3 regions of the Collibacillus ludicampi genome follow, and region 2 is predicted to be linked to each of the others. Evidence: riboswitches for the same ligand, from Rfam matches in the RefSeq annotation. Region 2 holds a riboswitch; each other region holds the start of a gene.
What was found. Region 2 has a riboswitch for cyclic di-AMP ahead of ehuB (ectoine/hydroxyectoine ABC transporter substrate-binding protein EhuB). Riboswitches for the same ligand answer to the same signal wherever they lie in the genome.

Region 1 (5,241 bases), 1.0 Mb from region 2:
GAGCAGGCGTTCCAGGAAGGATCGGATCATGTGAAACAATCGCCATTTCAATGGATGTGCCAGGAACGCCAGCATGAGAAGAGCGATCAAAAGTTCCACATAGAAACGCAGCACGGGTATCCGCACCAGATTGGGAAGCTCCCATTCTGACGACCATCGGCGCAAATCAGTGAGTGAAAATCCGTCATGCCGCACGCTTGTCATGGGCTGCCCCAAAACGAATTCGCTGCCCGCTGTCCCGCCTAGAAAGGAAAGTATAGTGTGGGCAAGATCATAATTCGTAACGAGTCCTTGGATCTTCGTCGTATTTGAATAAAGGACTCCCGACGGCTTGAAGTCTCCGCCCGCCATGACTAATGGGGTGATCCCTTCTTGCCCGATACCCATGTCCGAGAATGACAGTGGACTCGCAACGATCAATAACGTTTGCGAATCAATTTCAGAGAACAAACGGCCAATCAGACTATCCATGCGTGCGAGATCCTGCATATATACATGTTCCGCGACCGCAGAGTCGATTTGCTCTTTTTCCGCATGTAAGCGCAACAAATCCCCTGTCTCAATCACCGTTAATGTCGCCTTGTCCCGCACTCGTAAATAGGATTGATATAACTTCTCATAATCTGTGCGGATTCCGAAAGGCTGGACAGGGTCTTTACACAACACCTCGTTTCCCACTTGACCGAAATCCGTTTGACCCGCTTGGTTCATTGTAATCAAGGGCGCCAAACGATAGTAACGATTTCCTAGGTCGCTGTTCCCGATCACGGCGGTTTTACCGCCCATGTCTTTGATCTGTTCCCCCATCCAACCGAGTTGAAAACGATAAGGAAGGGACTGGTTCACGTTTGTAAGCGGCATCATATACGGAAAGACCACATCACCAAGAGCGGGAGATCCAAGGTTTCGTTCATACAAGTCACGTCCCTTGATCGCCTGATACTCGTCGGGCAAGATGACCCGTTCATCCTTTTCAAATGACAAACATGCCTGTTTTTCGCCCGTCACTTTGTTTCCGGCACCTATCGTCGCATAAGCGGCTTCCTCCGAACGTATCCCGGCCGTATTGGTACTCATCATTCCAATGGATCCTTTTTTCATCAATGTATATAGATTGGGCGTTTTTTCAGGTGAAATATGTTCAAGGGAGAGACCTGCAGCCAAAACGAGGATCACCCGTTTGTGCGATCGAATGCTTTCCGCGAGCACCGATTTCTGCGGGATAAGCATCATCAAAATGGAGAGCAGAGAGAGAAAGATCAGTTCCTTTCTCCCTTTGTTATAAAGAAACTTTCTCTTCATCAAACGCTCCCCTTTCTTTCATGCAAGCACGATACACTTCTAACGTTTCTTGTAACATTTTGGAAACCGTAAAATAGGCAGTCGCATACTCCTTTCCTTTCATTGCCAATTGTCGTTTCAAAGGCGGATCCATATACATTCGTTCCACCGCTTTTGCCAGTGCACACGCATCTCCCGGTTGGACAAGCAGGCCGGTTTCTCCGTCTTGTACAACTTCTTCTAATCCCCCCACGAATGTAGCGATCAGGGGAACACCCGCAAGCATCGACTCGGCCGCGACAAGACCAAAACCTTCTTGCAAAGAAGGAATCACGCAAAGATCGAATCCTCTGAGAAAACGAACTGCGTCGGGGACGTGTCCGAGAAAACGGATACGACCTTTTGTATCGATTTTTGCTGCCATTCTTTCCAACTTGTCTCGTTCAGGCCCGTCACCGATGATGACGAGATCCATATCATAACCACAACGCAGAAGCGTATGGAATGCGTCTAGCAAGAAGGAAACTCCTTTTTCATAGATCAGACGACTGATCGTCCCGATGACAAAACGGTCGTTTGCTACCCCAAGAAATTTCCTTGCATCAGTAACTGTAAAAGGTTCCCTGGGTAGAGCAACTCCATTATGGATGATACGGATTTTCTCCTCAGACACATCGAGTCGAGATCCGCAATGTTTTGCCAATGCATGAGAAACTGTGATCAAACAATCGGTATCACGCAGCAGCCATTGTTCCAATCCCTGATAGACCCTTTTCCGCCACCTATTCTTCGGTTCTATAAAGTTATGTATGGTATACACGAGACGAGGGGTTTTTTTCATCATTCGTGCAGCCAATCTTCCGACAAGCCCCGCTTTTGCTCCGTGCATATGCAGAATATCCACTGGATTGTTCTCCATCCATTCTTTCAAACGTAAGGACGCCAAGAGATCATGATATGGCGCCCATCCATCATAAATAGGAATACCCACTCGTCTGACTCCTTCAGGAGCTTCACGAAAGAGACGTGAATCAGGCGGACAGGCAACGGAAACTTGAAAGGAAGCGGAAGACCCTCTGAGCAGATGCTGTACATGCTGCAGCATGCCTCCTTCCGCGGGACGAACAAGATGAAGAATATGGATGGATTGCATAAGTACACCACCTTCGTTTCCAGTATTCCCCTCTTATTTCGAAAATATGTAGCATGCAAAAAAGGGCTTCCCTCTCAAAAAGAAGAAGCCCTTTTTACCCACTGAAATCTCACTTCAGTACTTTTACTGTTACATTTTGTACGCCAAATTTACGCACCGTAGCGTCATCCGCATGAATATAGATATCGATACGGTTGCCACGAATCGCCCCGCCGGTATCTTCAGCAGTGGCCATGAAGCCACCGGCCGGGAGGTTCGGATCGTTATAGCCGGAAATCCACACTTTGGATCCCAGTGGAATCACATTCGGATCCACGGCGATCATTCCCTGTGCTACGTGCTTGCCTGTCTTTGTCAAACCGCCCCATCCTGTAGAATCTGCAGGACCGTATGCAGTCGCTACACAATCAAGCGTCTTTACGACTTGCGCATCGGCAACAGGTGAAGCTTGATCCGTATGAACCGGAGCGGTCTTGTTCCCCTCTGTTGGTTCTTCCGGTGTAGCAGAGGCTGCAGCCGTTACCTCCTTGCTGCCAACAGGAAGCTGTAAGACTTGTCCAACCAAGATCAAGGACCCTTGCAAACCGTTTGCTCGTTGAATTTCTTCCACAGTCGTGTTGTATCTCTGCGATAGCTTCCAAAGGGTATCCCCTTCAACAACACGATACGACATCGGTTGATTCATTTCTTTTCCCGACTGAATTTTATCGCTTGTAAGATGATTCGCAATCTTCCAGGCGCTCACAGTCGTTCCTGTCTTCTTCGAGAGGTCATAAAGTGTGTCACCCTTTTGTACCGTATATGTTGTCGCGGACGCTTGTGCAGATCCAAACAAAGCACCACACAGAATGGCTCCCATAGCCAGTGCTTTGACACGTTCTTTCATATTCACTTCCTCCTTCAAAGGCCTCCGGAGTTAGCTGACGGGTTCGGGTGAAGGATCCCCCGCCTGTTGGTTACCAATAGGTTCACCCCAAAAGTTGGTTCCTCCGTACTTGATCAACAAGATTCGGCCATAAAATGTACGCAGAATAGTATACCGATTACCGATCAAAACTTCATTAGTAATCGAATGGTGCAGGAGGAAGAAAGTACATATCAATAAAAAACAGTCTATCTGCAATCAGATAGACTGTGCAACCACCTTCACGTACTCGATATTCGGATCATCCGTTCCTTGTACGGGCAAACCCGCTTTCATATGTTCGCGGATATAATCCACGTTCTCTTGTGTGACGATTTCGCCGGGAAGCAAAATCGGAATCCCCGGTGGATAGACCATCACGAGTTCCGCAAACGTGCGACCGATCGCTTCATCGAGAGGAACGACTTCCGTTTTTGCATAAAAAGCGTCCCTTGGGGACATTGCGAGGAGGGGTACCGCCGGTATCTTCACACGAACTTCTGTTTTATCGCGCTGCCCCACAAATTTCTCCGAAATGCGACGCAAGGCGGATACAAGAATGTCGATCGTTTCGTCCGTATCTCCGAATGTAACGATACAAAGGATGTTATAAAGATCGGAAAGTTCCACTTCAATATTAAATTCTTCCCGTAAGATCTCCTCCACCTGATGACCCGTAATGCCCAATTCTTTCACAGAGATCGTTAATTTGGTGGGGTCGAAGGCAAACTTCGAGGACGAATCCAGAATTTCCTCGCCAAAACAATAGAGCCCGGGGATTTCGTTGATCTCCTTACGCGCCCGTTCCGCCAAACGGATCGCGGTATCGATCAATTCATGCCCGTGCATATAAAGATTCTTGCGCGCCACATCCAGTGATGCTAGCAATAAATAAGAAGTCGATGTCGTATGAAGCATCGATAAGATCGCATGAACATGTGATGGATTGACCAGTCCCTCACGAACGTTCAAGATGGATGACTGTGTCAACGATCCACCCAATTTATGAACCGAGGTAGCTGCCATGTCAGCCCCCGCCTTCATGGAAGAAAGAGGGAGTTTCTCGTGAAAAGGAAGATGCGCGCCGTGCGCTTCATCCACGATCACGGGAATGTTGCGCGCATGTGCCAGTTCCACGATGGCTTGCAAGTCACACGCCACACCAAAATAAGTCGGGTTGATGAGAAGTATCGCTTTCACATCCGGATGGTGTGTCAGCATCATAGAAACAGTCTCTACGGATACACCGTGCGCGATTCCAAGATTGTGATCCACGTCCGGATGCATGAAGATCGGTTGTGCACCCGATAAGATAATCGCCGTCAATACCGATTTGTGCAAATTACGCGGAACGAGAATCTTGTCCCCGGGGCCGACAACCGACATGATCATCGTCATGATCGCGCCGGACGTTCCTTGAACGGAAAAAAACGTGTAATCGGCACCGAACGCTTCCGCAGCCAACTCTTGTGCATCACGGATCATCCCCATTGGATGATGGAGATCATCCATCGGTGCGATGTTGATCAGATCGATCGACAAAGCGTTTTGTCCGATAAATTCACGGAATTCGGAAGGCATTCCGCTCCCTTTTTTATGACCGGGTATATGGAACTGAATCGGGTTTTTTTTCGCGTGTTCAACAAGCGCCGAAAAGAGAGGAGTTTCATTCTGTTTATTCATAAGGCAATTTCCTTTCTCACGTACATAACGAACTGATTATATCAGAACCACCTCTGTAACGGAATGTATTTTTACAAAAATATGTTCATTTTTATGAAAGAGAGGATTTTACATTTTCATCCGTATTTTTCCACAGTTCCCCGCCGCGAAATTCCCGCAAGAAATCGGACAAAAGTTTTTTTTCCTTCTCCGTCAAGGCATCTACCTGTACTTTGCCTTT
Region 2 (5,241 bases):
CATGATCCTCTTTGGATTCGGGAATGGCGGAATCGCTGTCGGAATCAGCAACCTGTGGAAACATGGGGGATTTTTCCCGTTCGGTATCAAGGGAGTCCTCATGTCTCTGCAGATGGTGATGTTTGCTTACTTAGGGATCGAAATGATCGGTGTGACCGCCGGAGAAGTGCAAAATCCTAAAAAGACACTGTCAAAAGCGATCGATACCGTCTTTTGGAGAATCTTGATTTTCTATGTGGGCGCTTTGTTTGTCATCATGTCGATCTATCCTTGGAACGAACTTGGTCAAAAAGGAAGTCCTTTCGTTTTGACATTTGATAAAATCGGGATTCCCAGCGCTGCGGGAATTATCAATTTTGTCGTGTTGACGGCGGCTCTTTCTTCCTGTAACAGTGGTATTTTCAGCACGGGGCGCATGCTCTTTAACTTGGCACAACAAGGGGAGGCGCCTGCCACGTTCGGCAAGCTGACGAAATCGGGGGTACCGGGTCCCGCGATCATCGCTTCTGCTTTGGCCTTGCTTGTCGGGGTGGTGCTCAACTATGTCGTTCCGGAAAAAGTATTCACATGGGTCACAAGTATCGCAACGTTCGGAGCAATTTGGACCTGGGCAGTCATTCTTCTTTCCCAGATACGCTATCGTAAGCGCTTATCTCTAGAGGAGCAACGCCGACTGGTCTATAAAATGCCTTGGGCGCCATTGAGCTCCTATGTATCACTCGCATTCTTGGTCGCCGTCGTCGGTTTGATGGCTTATTTCCCGGATACGCGTATCGCGCTCATCGTCGGACCTCTTTGGTTAGCCCTTTTGGTCGCATTTTATTACGGGAAAGGTTTTCATAAAGCCAATCAGGTAGAAAGTGAATTTCACAAAGTAAAGAACGCATCATAAGATTTGCATACGCAGAGAAGGCCCTCTTTATATCGCGGGGCCTTCTCTGCGTTTTATCATGTATAATTTTCTATAATATACGGAAAGAGCAGTGAGAAAAGGAAGAGAGAACATGATTAAAATCGGCCTGACCGGTTGGGGGATCATAAGGACTTGTATTCGGACGGGGTGGCAAGCGGGGATAAACTGAAAGTCTACAGTTCCTATTTTCCGATAGTGGAGGTAGACAGTTCTTTTTATGCCGTCCTTCCCGAGAAAAACTACAGCAAATGGGTCGAAGAAACCCCGCCCGCTTTTTCTTTCATTATCAAGGCATACCAAGGAATGACCGGACATTTAAGAGGAAAGAATCCTTTCTCAAGTCTGGGAGAAATGTTTGATGCGTTTAAACAATCGATTGAACCGGTCATACAAGCGGGTAAATTGAAAGCCGTTCTTTTTCAATACCCACCCTGGTTTGAATGTATCAAAGAAAATGTGGATGTTCTTCGCTATACGAAGGAGAAGATGGGTGATATTCCGGTTGCGCTTGAATTCAGAAACAGGAGTTGGTTCACGCCCAGAATGTTGGAAAAAACAATCGCGTTTATGGAGAAAGAAGGATGGATCCATAGCATTTGCGATGAACCGCAAGCGGGAGCAGGCTCCATACCCACAGTTTTGCATCCGACGAATCGTCAATTAACACTCGTACGCTTTCACGGGCGTAATGTAAACGGATGGACGAATACCGGAGACGGTAATTGGAGAGACATCCGTTACTTATACCGGTATAGCCGGGAAGAGTTAACGGAGTGGAAAGAGAAGTTGAAAGATCTGCAACAAAGATCACAAGAGATTTGTGTCTTATTCAACAACAATTCGGGCGGACATGCCGCCGCCAATGCCATGGAAATGATCGAACTCTTGGGCATAGAATATAAAGGATTGTCTCCGCGGCAATTGGATTTCTTTTAAAAAGCTTCCCACGAAAAGCATGGTGGGAAGCTTTTTTATCATCCGGGTATGTTTTTGTATAGTATAACAAACGATACGAATAAATCTTGAATTTAAAGGGAGGGAATGTCATGGAATGGTATGAACGGCTGGCCGATTACTTTCCAGAACACGAGATGAAAGATCCGCGTCAACTCTATGACCTGATTGAGGATAAGGACACCTACCACAAAGAAGAGACAGATGAATACATCGTGATGTATGCCGAATTCCCTACATTTATCTTTATTGACTATTTACTCGTCAATCCTGCGACAAGAGGGAAAGGAGTCGGCACGAAACTCCTCAACCGTTTTAAAGAAAAGGGGAAGACGATCATCGTAGAAGTGGAGCCTATTGATCACGAAGATGAAGACACGAAAAAGAGGGAAGCATTTTATCGCAAAAACGGGTTTGTCAAGGCGGATCGTATTCAATACCGCAGGAAAGATGAAGACGGAAAACCATATGAAATGAATATCTTTTATTGGAGTCCGGAAGATTTGCCCCAGAATGTGATTATGGAGAAAATGGCCAAGGCGTGTGAAGAAATCCACAATTTCCGTTCTAAAAAATATTACGGGCGCAAGTTGGCAGACCCGGACGAAGTCTTGAAATTCATCAAACATTAAAGTTCGCGAATGGCCTTCTTGGTATGTCGAATACATTGTCTTATTCCCCGAGAATATTCCGTCATTTTTGTGCACGGTAGTTCAGCAAGAGAATTCTCCCATATCCCTCCCTATGGTCGGAATTCCTTACCAACTGGTAATTTGCCCCTATCTGCGGATAAGATTATAATCAAATCTGAAAAGTCAATATTGTGTGATGCTGAATTCCCGAAAGGGAAGCGGGGGAACCACGTTTGGGGTGAATCCGGGCATGCAGTCTCGCATGACCGGTAGGGCCGACTCTCAGCCCGAATCCGTCAGCTAACTTCGTAAGCAGTGTAAGAGAGGGGTGAATGATGTTCATGGGAAAGTATTCGCTTATTTTATACCCCCGTAGGTATTTGTCCTCGGGGGTTTTGTTTTTCATGCGTAGACGAGAATTTGCGAAAGGGGTTGTCTAGTGAAAAAGTTATTTAGGACTTTAGGGCTGTCCCTGATCATGATGACTGCGGTGGTTGGTTGCGGAGTCTCCAAAGGAAAGACGGGTGTCGGCACCTCTTCCGACACATCCGTGGAATCTACTTGGCAGCGTGTAAAAAAACAAGGATATGTGACCGTCGGATTTGCGAATGAAAAACCTTACGCCTATGTAACACCAGATGGAAAGCTGACGGGTGAAGCGGTTGAGGTCGCGCGTACGGTTCTCACAAGGTTAGGGATTCATGAGATGAGAGGTGAGATCACCGAATTTGGATCACTGATACCCGGGCTGAAAGCTAAGCGTTTCGACATGATCACGGCGGGTATGTTCATTAAACCGGAACGTTGCAAAGAAGTGGCATTTGCCGACCCTGAATACAGTATCGGTGAGGCAATCGCGGTGAAGAAAGGGAATGTAGTGAATATTCATAGTTATCGGGATATTTCCGCCAACCCGAAAGTGAAAGTTGCAGTGATGACCGGAGCTATAGAGGTTGATTATCTGCAAAAGTCGAGAGTCTCCGCCGCACAGATCGTAACGGTTCCCGACCAGCCTTCCGCTGTCGCCGCACTACAAGCAGGCCGAGCGGATGTGGTTACGATGACGGGGCCTTCGTTGCAATCGGTGCTCGATGCGGTGAAAGATCCATCAATTGAAAGAGTGATGGACTTTCAACAACCGATGATTGAAGGGAAGAGCGCACGAGGATACGGGGCAACGGCTTTCCGCAAAGAAGACAAGGACTTCCGTGATGCATTCAATCGTGAGTTACAGAAACTGAAGGAATCGGGTGAACTATTCAAGATCATTCAGCCCTTCGGATTTACCAAACAGGAATTGCCGGGCAATGTAACAGCTGAGCAAGTGTGTACAAACGAACAGTAAGAATGCATATCTCCCCATTCTATAATAATTCGATGCAGACAGATTTCACAAGATCCTTCATTCTCATTCTACTTGAGTGTTGATGATCAAGATCGAAAGGAGTGCATGTCAATCTATTCGTTCCTAGACTTACTCCCGCCACTCTTGAAAGGCGCGGGGATCACCCTCGAGATTACGATTCTCTCGATGATCGCAGCTCTTTTCTTAGCCATGCTTGCGGGGATTGGCCGCCTGTCCAAATATTCAATGATTCGGGGCGTAACGGCTATTTATGTAGAAGTTTTTCGCGGAACCTCCCTGCTGGTTCAGTTGTATTGGTTGTATTTTGCCCTGCCGATCCTGGGCATCGAATTGCCAAAAATGGCAGCCGCGGTACTTGCGTTGGGGCTCAATTATGGGGCTTACGGATCAGAAGTGGTTCGTGGATCGATCCTTGCCGTACCAAAAGGACATACGGAAGCAGGGATCGCGTTGAACATGACTCCCTGGCAGAGAATGAGATGTATCATATGGCCCCAAGCGTTTGTCATGATGTTGCCGGCTTTCGGAAATTTGCTCATTGAATTGCTGAAAGGTACGGCCTTGGTTTCTCTCATTACACTTGCAGATTTAACCTTTCAGGCGAAAATTCTCAGCACCTCGACATTCCAAACCACCGAGATCTATACTCTTTTGCTCGTGATGTATTTCATTCTCGCGTACCCCATCACATGGGGAATTCGCCTGATTGAGCGCAGAGTTGCTGCAGGGAGGTCATAGCCCATGTGGGATTGGGATTTCGCCTGGTCCATCGTTCCGCAACTTCTTGAAGCGTTAAAGGTAACCGTTACCTCCACGTTCGTGGCGTTTTTCATAGCAGCGATCGCAGGACTTTTGCTTGCGATTGGCAGGAGATCCGCGTGTAAGCCCTTATCTCTAGTTACAGGCGGAATTGTGGAATTTGTGAGGAGCACCCCTCTTCTTGTTCAGCTGTATTTTATTTTTTACGTGCTGCCTGTGTTTGGGGTTTCACTTTCCCCCTTCACAGCGGGAGTGATCGGCTTAGGATTGCATTATAGTTCGTACCTGTCCGAGGTGTATCGCTCAGGGATCGATTCCGTCCCTCGTGGCCAATGGGAAGCTGCGGTCGCTCTGAACTTTTCAAAAATGCAGACGTGGGGCAGAATCATCGTACCTCAAGCGATACCGCCGGTCATCCCGGTCTTGGGAAACTACTTGATTGTCATGTTTAAAGAGACACCGATTCTATCGGCAATCACTTTAATGGAGATCTTGCAAACGGCCAAAATGATCGGCTCTACCTCCTTTCGCTATCTTGAGGGATTTACGATCGTAGGTTTGATGTTCCTACTCTTGAGTTACCCTTCATCGCTTCTGGTTCGCCGTCTAGAGTACCG
Region 3 (5,241 bases), 460 kb from region 2:
AGGGTACATATAAACCGGAAGAAATCATCAAGCCAATGGACGATGCTACCCACATTCCTGCAGCCGTAGTGAGACCTCTAATGCCTTCGTTTGATTTCATGATCGTTCCGGCTCCAATGAAACCTATTCCAGTAACCACTTGCGCCGCTATTCTGCCAGGGTCGTGTGTCGATCCTATGGTCGGAAACCCGTAAATGGAAGCTAATCCGAATATGCAGGAACCCAAGCAGACAAGTGAATACGTACGAAAACCGGCTGTTTTAATTTTATGATCAAATTGATAGTATCGCTCTCTTTCAAGCCCCATAATTGCTCCCACAACAAAAGCAAACAGCAATCGAAATAAGATCACGAAATCGTCATAGTATGTGTGGAAAAGCCAATCCAAATCATTCACCCCAGTTAGAATCTTATAAACACCTCTTTGTGTGCAATGACTTGAAATTGAACGAATAAACCTCATAGGAATATCCGCACACGACTTCAAAATGGTTCCCTTTATTTTGTTTTAGTGTACTATAAAAATGTACGTAATTCGAGATGAACAAATATGTCTGACAATCAACCTCGACGACGTTGTGTCAGCAACCTTTTGATGTGGCGCACCCAACCACAAGAATGGCATGACATTCCGTTTGTTGCGTGATCTCCCCTTGTATCCTACAATAAGTGGGCGTAAAGATTCATGAGATAGGAGGATGGAAGGATGACCAGCGATAAAAACAAACCTGTGTTTCATACATATGAAGAAGTGGAACAAGCGGTCATGGATAAAGTCAATGAACGCATCATCAAGGGACGTTTTATGACCGGACTCCTGAACGGGGTGTATTCTGAGGAGCAGATTCGGGAATTCGCCTTGATCTACAGTTATTACAGCCGCAGTTTTCCGCGCGTCCTGGGGGCTGCCGTCGCTGCTGTAGAGCCGATTGACAAATGGTGGGTGCCGCTTGTCGATAACCTCTGGGATGAAGGGGGCCGTGGAAATCCGAAGGCATATCATTCGAAACTGTATCGTACCTTTTTGGAATCGGCTGCCCCTGATGTGTTCATCAGTGATGAGCATATTCCCGATTATCCGGTAGCACCGCCAGCGAAACGCGCGGTTGATACGTTTATTCGCTTCCTGCAAAATGCGACACCGTTAGAGGCGATGGCTGCTGTTGGGTTAGGTTCGGAGTTGTTTGCGGGGGAAGTCATGGGGCTTATAGGCAAAGGTCTGCAACATCCAAATTATAACAAGACGAGAAAGTTGAATGTGACATTCTGGTTGGTGCATGCCGATACACATGAACCTCGCCACTATCAGCTTTGTAAAGATATTTTGGTGGAATACAAAGATCCCGCGGATTTGCAGCGGATCTATCAGGCGGGCGTGTATATCGCCATGTCGGAAGCGGAGTTCTACGAAGGTATCTATGAACGCATGATGGCTGTCGCGGAAGGGCAAAGGATCTAACCTCTGATGGTCGCGGCGTGTACAGGAGGAAAATCGAGAGCCATTCTCTGTAATACGACAAGAGAATATATCATCCAATCCATACTCGAATTTCATCCGAGATTCTTGTTGTAACAGCTTCAAGCAACAGTTGTCAAGAACAGCGGATCCGCATATAATTGTATGTACAATTTCATAGCTCCATCGCTGAATTCCGAAAGGAAACGGGGGAACCATCTTTTTGGGGTGAATCCAGTCGTCTGATTGGTAGGACAATCTCTTAAGTCCGAACCCGGCAGCTAACTTCGTAAGCGTTTAAGAGAGGAGTGATGAGCGATGATTCGTAAATTCTTGTACCGTACCCCCCGTAGGTATCCCCTTCGGGGGTTTTATTTACCGGATCTGATTGAAGATGGCTGGTACGGGTTTGACGAACCGGATGATTTACAACATTCGCCTGACGAATACGAATGGAACAAGAAGGAAGTTGAACTTCACGATTATTTGAAAAATCAACAAATCCAACACAGGCTTTCCCAGTTAACCAGAAATAACCGGTCTACTTGCAAACGTATGGATGAAACATCCGGTGAAAACATGACTTCATGATCTGTTCAATAATCAAAATATTATATGTATAAGGACTTGTGTAGAAAATTAACGAAAAGGAGGCGGAGACTCATGGAACAGATCTTGTTTGATCATGAAGAAACGACCCGTACCCGCCATGTAGGGTTCATTAAAGGCGGAAGACGATTTGATTTCACCTTGACGTATTCGCAACATTTTCTCGGCAAGACGATTGTGACTTGCCTTCAGACGGGACGAAGCGCGTTATTGGACATACATGATATCCATATTCCGGATATCCTTTCATCCAAGTTCGGTTTGAATGATGAAGAAGCGCGCCATTTGGCAGGTTTCTTGGAAACACCTTTAAGCGATCGGATGATACACACACAGTACTGAAATCTCTTTCGATGTTGAACCCGGAAGATTCCGGGTTTCTTTTTTTCCTGTCTCGCGATTCAGCCATTTCCTTGTTGAGCAGAGAAAGGCGGGAAAGACAGTAAACGTATATGTCCGAGACTCGGACATGACCCACGGATTCGCCCGCTCCTTTTCATTACCAACCCATACGAACATCACGATGGAGATTTTTAATGGGGTACTCCATGTGTTTCGAAAGTTTTGGTATGGTTCGCCCGTTCGCGCTGTAGGAATGGGGGTAACCAACTTAGTTGATGACAGTGTGATGCAATTGGATCTCTTTTCGGACAAGGTAAGAAAACGGGAGCTAGGCTATACAATGGACAAAATCCGTGCCAAGTATGGTGCTACTTCTCTTATGCGTTGTGCCTCTTTAACGAAAGCCGGCATTCTTCCGGAAAGAGCTTCGAAAATTGGTGGGCACTATGCATAAAAAGACATGAACGCAATCACGCGTCATGTCTTTTCTTAAGAGGTTAAATATCAGCAAAAATATGGTACCAATCTTCATTAACACAAACAAGAGGTGATCTTTGTGACTCGCCGTGCAATGCTTACGGAACGTGGAAATAAACTTTGGGAAGGTTCTCGCATGATCTTGCCGGAGCATCGGGCGGCAATTGCAGAGTATGAATATAAACAACGTTTATTGACAAAGCCAACCCTCGATAGCGATAAATTAGAAGAGATGAGCCGAAAGTTGTCGGAAGCCTTGCAGGATGAGAAACGAATCACCATTCACGTCTTTCATCCAGAAGGAATTGAACGGGTACATGTACTTCCGAAGAAAATTGATATTTCGACGCGGATACTTGTCGGACTCAGTACGTTGGGAGAACGGACTATTCGGATCAAGCTAGATGACATCATTGATATTGAACACTAAAGAATGACTCGATCAGCGTTGTAGATACAATCCATGCGATTCATTTACTAATATTTTCAAATAACTTCTTTATAAGGAAATAAAGTATATATCCCCCATAACTGATAAATAGGTTTTTCATTATTTCAAGATAATTTAGGTTTTTATTTACAAAATAAGAAACCAGTATAAAAGTAAATGCAAAAATAACAAAATTTAACAAGTTATTTATTATTGTTTTCATATGCTCCTCCATTTATATAACTTATCGAAATATATGGCGAGCATGACTTTAAGTCAGCCTCGCCATATATCTATTTAATTCAATAGTGAATATTCAATCAACATAAGGTAAAACTTCTGCAGTATAGGAATAAAACTTAGAGCCTATAAATGAATCTCCCATATAATACATATCCAAACAACTATAATAACAAGATGTATATCTAGTCACCCAACGATAGTCAACATATGATTGAATCGTAATATCACCTTTTATTACTTTATCTGAAAAATATCCAGTAACTGCAGCAGCTATGAATGAAGCAGCACTTTTAGGAAGACCATATTTACTTTGTAAAAAGTTGGTGGCTACACCGACACCAGTGGAGATTGCCGAAGTAATAATATATTTTGGAATCACATAGGTAGTTGAAAAGCTCCCATCCCAATTTTGAGTACCACCATCAACAGAATTTGGTTTTACTTGAACATTTCCTTGATTTAATTTGACCTTAGAGTTTGTAGCGGCGAAAGAGGGAGTCGCACTTGTAATCGCAATAGCAGTTATGAGAGAACCAATTAAGAATCGTTTTTTCATTCCATATCCTCCTTATAATTACTTTATACCAATATATTTCATCATTAGTATTAAATATCCTGTTAAAATTTTGTAAATATTCGATTTTATATAATTAATGTAATGTCTATACATTAAGAATGACAAAATATTCCTCATAGAGGATGGCCCAAACTTCTTTTACCTAGCGCATAAGATCAGCTGTTAAGCTCTATCGGTGCAAGCTCGACTTCCTTTCCCCAACCATTTCGCTTATATTGGAGATACTGGAGGGAATATCATGGCGAACAAAACCATTGAAAAAGAAACGTCTAAAAAAGGCACAAAGCAACAACAGATCAACGTGCAAGATAAAATTCTGAATGATCTTCGTACTTCCAAATAGAAACTTTCGTTGGGAAATAGAAAGGGGGGTGAGCAGGTGGAACTGCCGCTGGATATGACCTTGTTGTGGCTGACTTTTGTCGTATCTACTTTCCTGATCCGTTATCTCGTAGGTTCCGTCTGGAAGAATACACATTCCACTTACCTTTGCTCCGAAACGGTTCGGGACGGCAAACAGGTCGTGTTACACGTTTTTCCGATCCAGAGAAAGAGGAGAATGTATGTAAGACGCAAACAACCTCAGGAACGGGTATCCACCGATGAAGACGACCATTCTTCCTTGTATTTTTCAATAGAACCGGATCATACAAGGAGGAAGAAGTATGCATGTGTGGATTCAACCGATCGTGTCCGTATTGTCACTCTTGCTCACCTTCTTTTACCATATCGTGAAAGATTGGGGAATCGCGATTATTCTCTTGACCCTTTCTGTTCGTTGTCTTCTCTTCCCTCTCAGTTTGCGTGTGGCGAGACAACAAGTTAAACAAGCGAAGATCCAAGAAGAAATCAAGCAACTTCGTGAACGGTATGCACAAGACCCAAACAAACTGATGCAGGAAACGATGAAACTCTATCAGGGAAGAGGCTTGAAGCCGTTCTCCATGTTTACTACGTTCTTGATCCAGACACCGATTTTCATGGGGATGTATTCACTGTTTTTGACACACGGGGCGGCGATGTCATCTGTTCTGATTCCTTGGGTGATTTCATTTTCACAGAACGATGCATGGCATATCCTTCCTGTTCTTTCGGGAGCTATTACAT

Region 1: another riboswitch for cyclic di-AMP. It lies ahead of DNHGIG_RS01845 (LysM peptidoglycan-binding domain-containing protein); the one in region 2 lies ahead of ehuB (ectoine/hydroxyectoine ABC transporter substrate-binding protein EhuB).
Region 3: another riboswitch for cyclic di-AMP. It lies ahead of DNHGIG_RS04755 (hypothetical protein); the one in region 2 lies ahead of ehuB (ectoine/hydroxyectoine ABC transporter substrate-binding protein EhuB).

Annotation. Positions count from the first base shown of each region.
Region 1 is NZ_BOQE01000001.1:350,383-355,623, forward strand. It holds gene DNHGIG_RS01835 (alkaline phosphatase family protein) at 1-1,302, opposite strand, end outside; gene DNHGIG_RS01840 (glycosyltransferase family 4 protein) at 1,280-2,434, opposite strand; gene DNHGIG_RS01845 (LysM peptidoglycan-binding domain-containing protein) at 2,544-3,320, opposite strand; cyclic di-AMP (ydaO/yuaA leader) riboswitch at 3,325-3,459, opposite strand; gene DNHGIG_RS01850 (aminotransferase class I/II-fold pyridoxal phosphate-dependent enzyme) at 3,558-5,021, opposite strand; gene DNHGIG_RS01855 (YwhD family protein) at 5,113-5,241, opposite strand, start outside.
Region 2 is NZ_BOQE01000001.1:1,387,322-1,392,562, reverse strand. It holds gene DNHGIG_RS06910 (amino acid permease) at 1-892, shown strand, start outside; partial or broken gene DNHGIG_RS06905 (DUF72 domain-containing protein) at 1,005-1,849, shown strand; gene DNHGIG_RS06900 (GNAT family N-acetyltransferase) at 1,960-2,499, shown strand; cyclic di-AMP (ydaO/yuaA leader) riboswitch at 2,687-2,830, shown strand; gene ehuB (ectoine/hydroxyectoine ABC transporter substrate-binding protein EhuB) at 2,939-3,844, shown strand; gene ehuC (ectoine/hydroxyectoine ABC transporter permease subunit EhuC) at 3,950-4,603, shown strand; gene ehuD (ectoine/hydroxyectoine ABC transporter permease subunit EhuD) at 4,607-5,241, shown strand, end outside.
Region 3 is NZ_BOQE01000001.1:928,205-933,445, reverse strand. It holds gene DNHGIG_RS04765 (MgtC/SapB family protein) at 1-388, opposite strand, end outside; gene DNHGIG_RS04760 (iron-containing redox enzyme family protein) at 707-1,459, shown strand; cyclic di-AMP (ydaO/yuaA leader) riboswitch at 1,634-1,767, shown strand; gene DNHGIG_RS04755 (hypothetical protein) at 1,775-2,047, shown strand; gene DNHGIG_RS04750 (DUF3055 domain-containing protein) at 2,120-2,407, shown strand; gene DNHGIG_RS04745 (DinB/UmuC family translesion DNA polymerase) at 2,409-2,861, shown strand; gene DNHGIG_RS04740 (YolD-like family protein) at 2,964-3,314, shown strand; gene DNHGIG_RS04735 (hypothetical protein) at 3,631-4,113, opposite strand; gene DNHGIG_RS04730 (YidC/Oxa1 family membrane protein insertase) at 4,800-5,241, shown strand, end outside.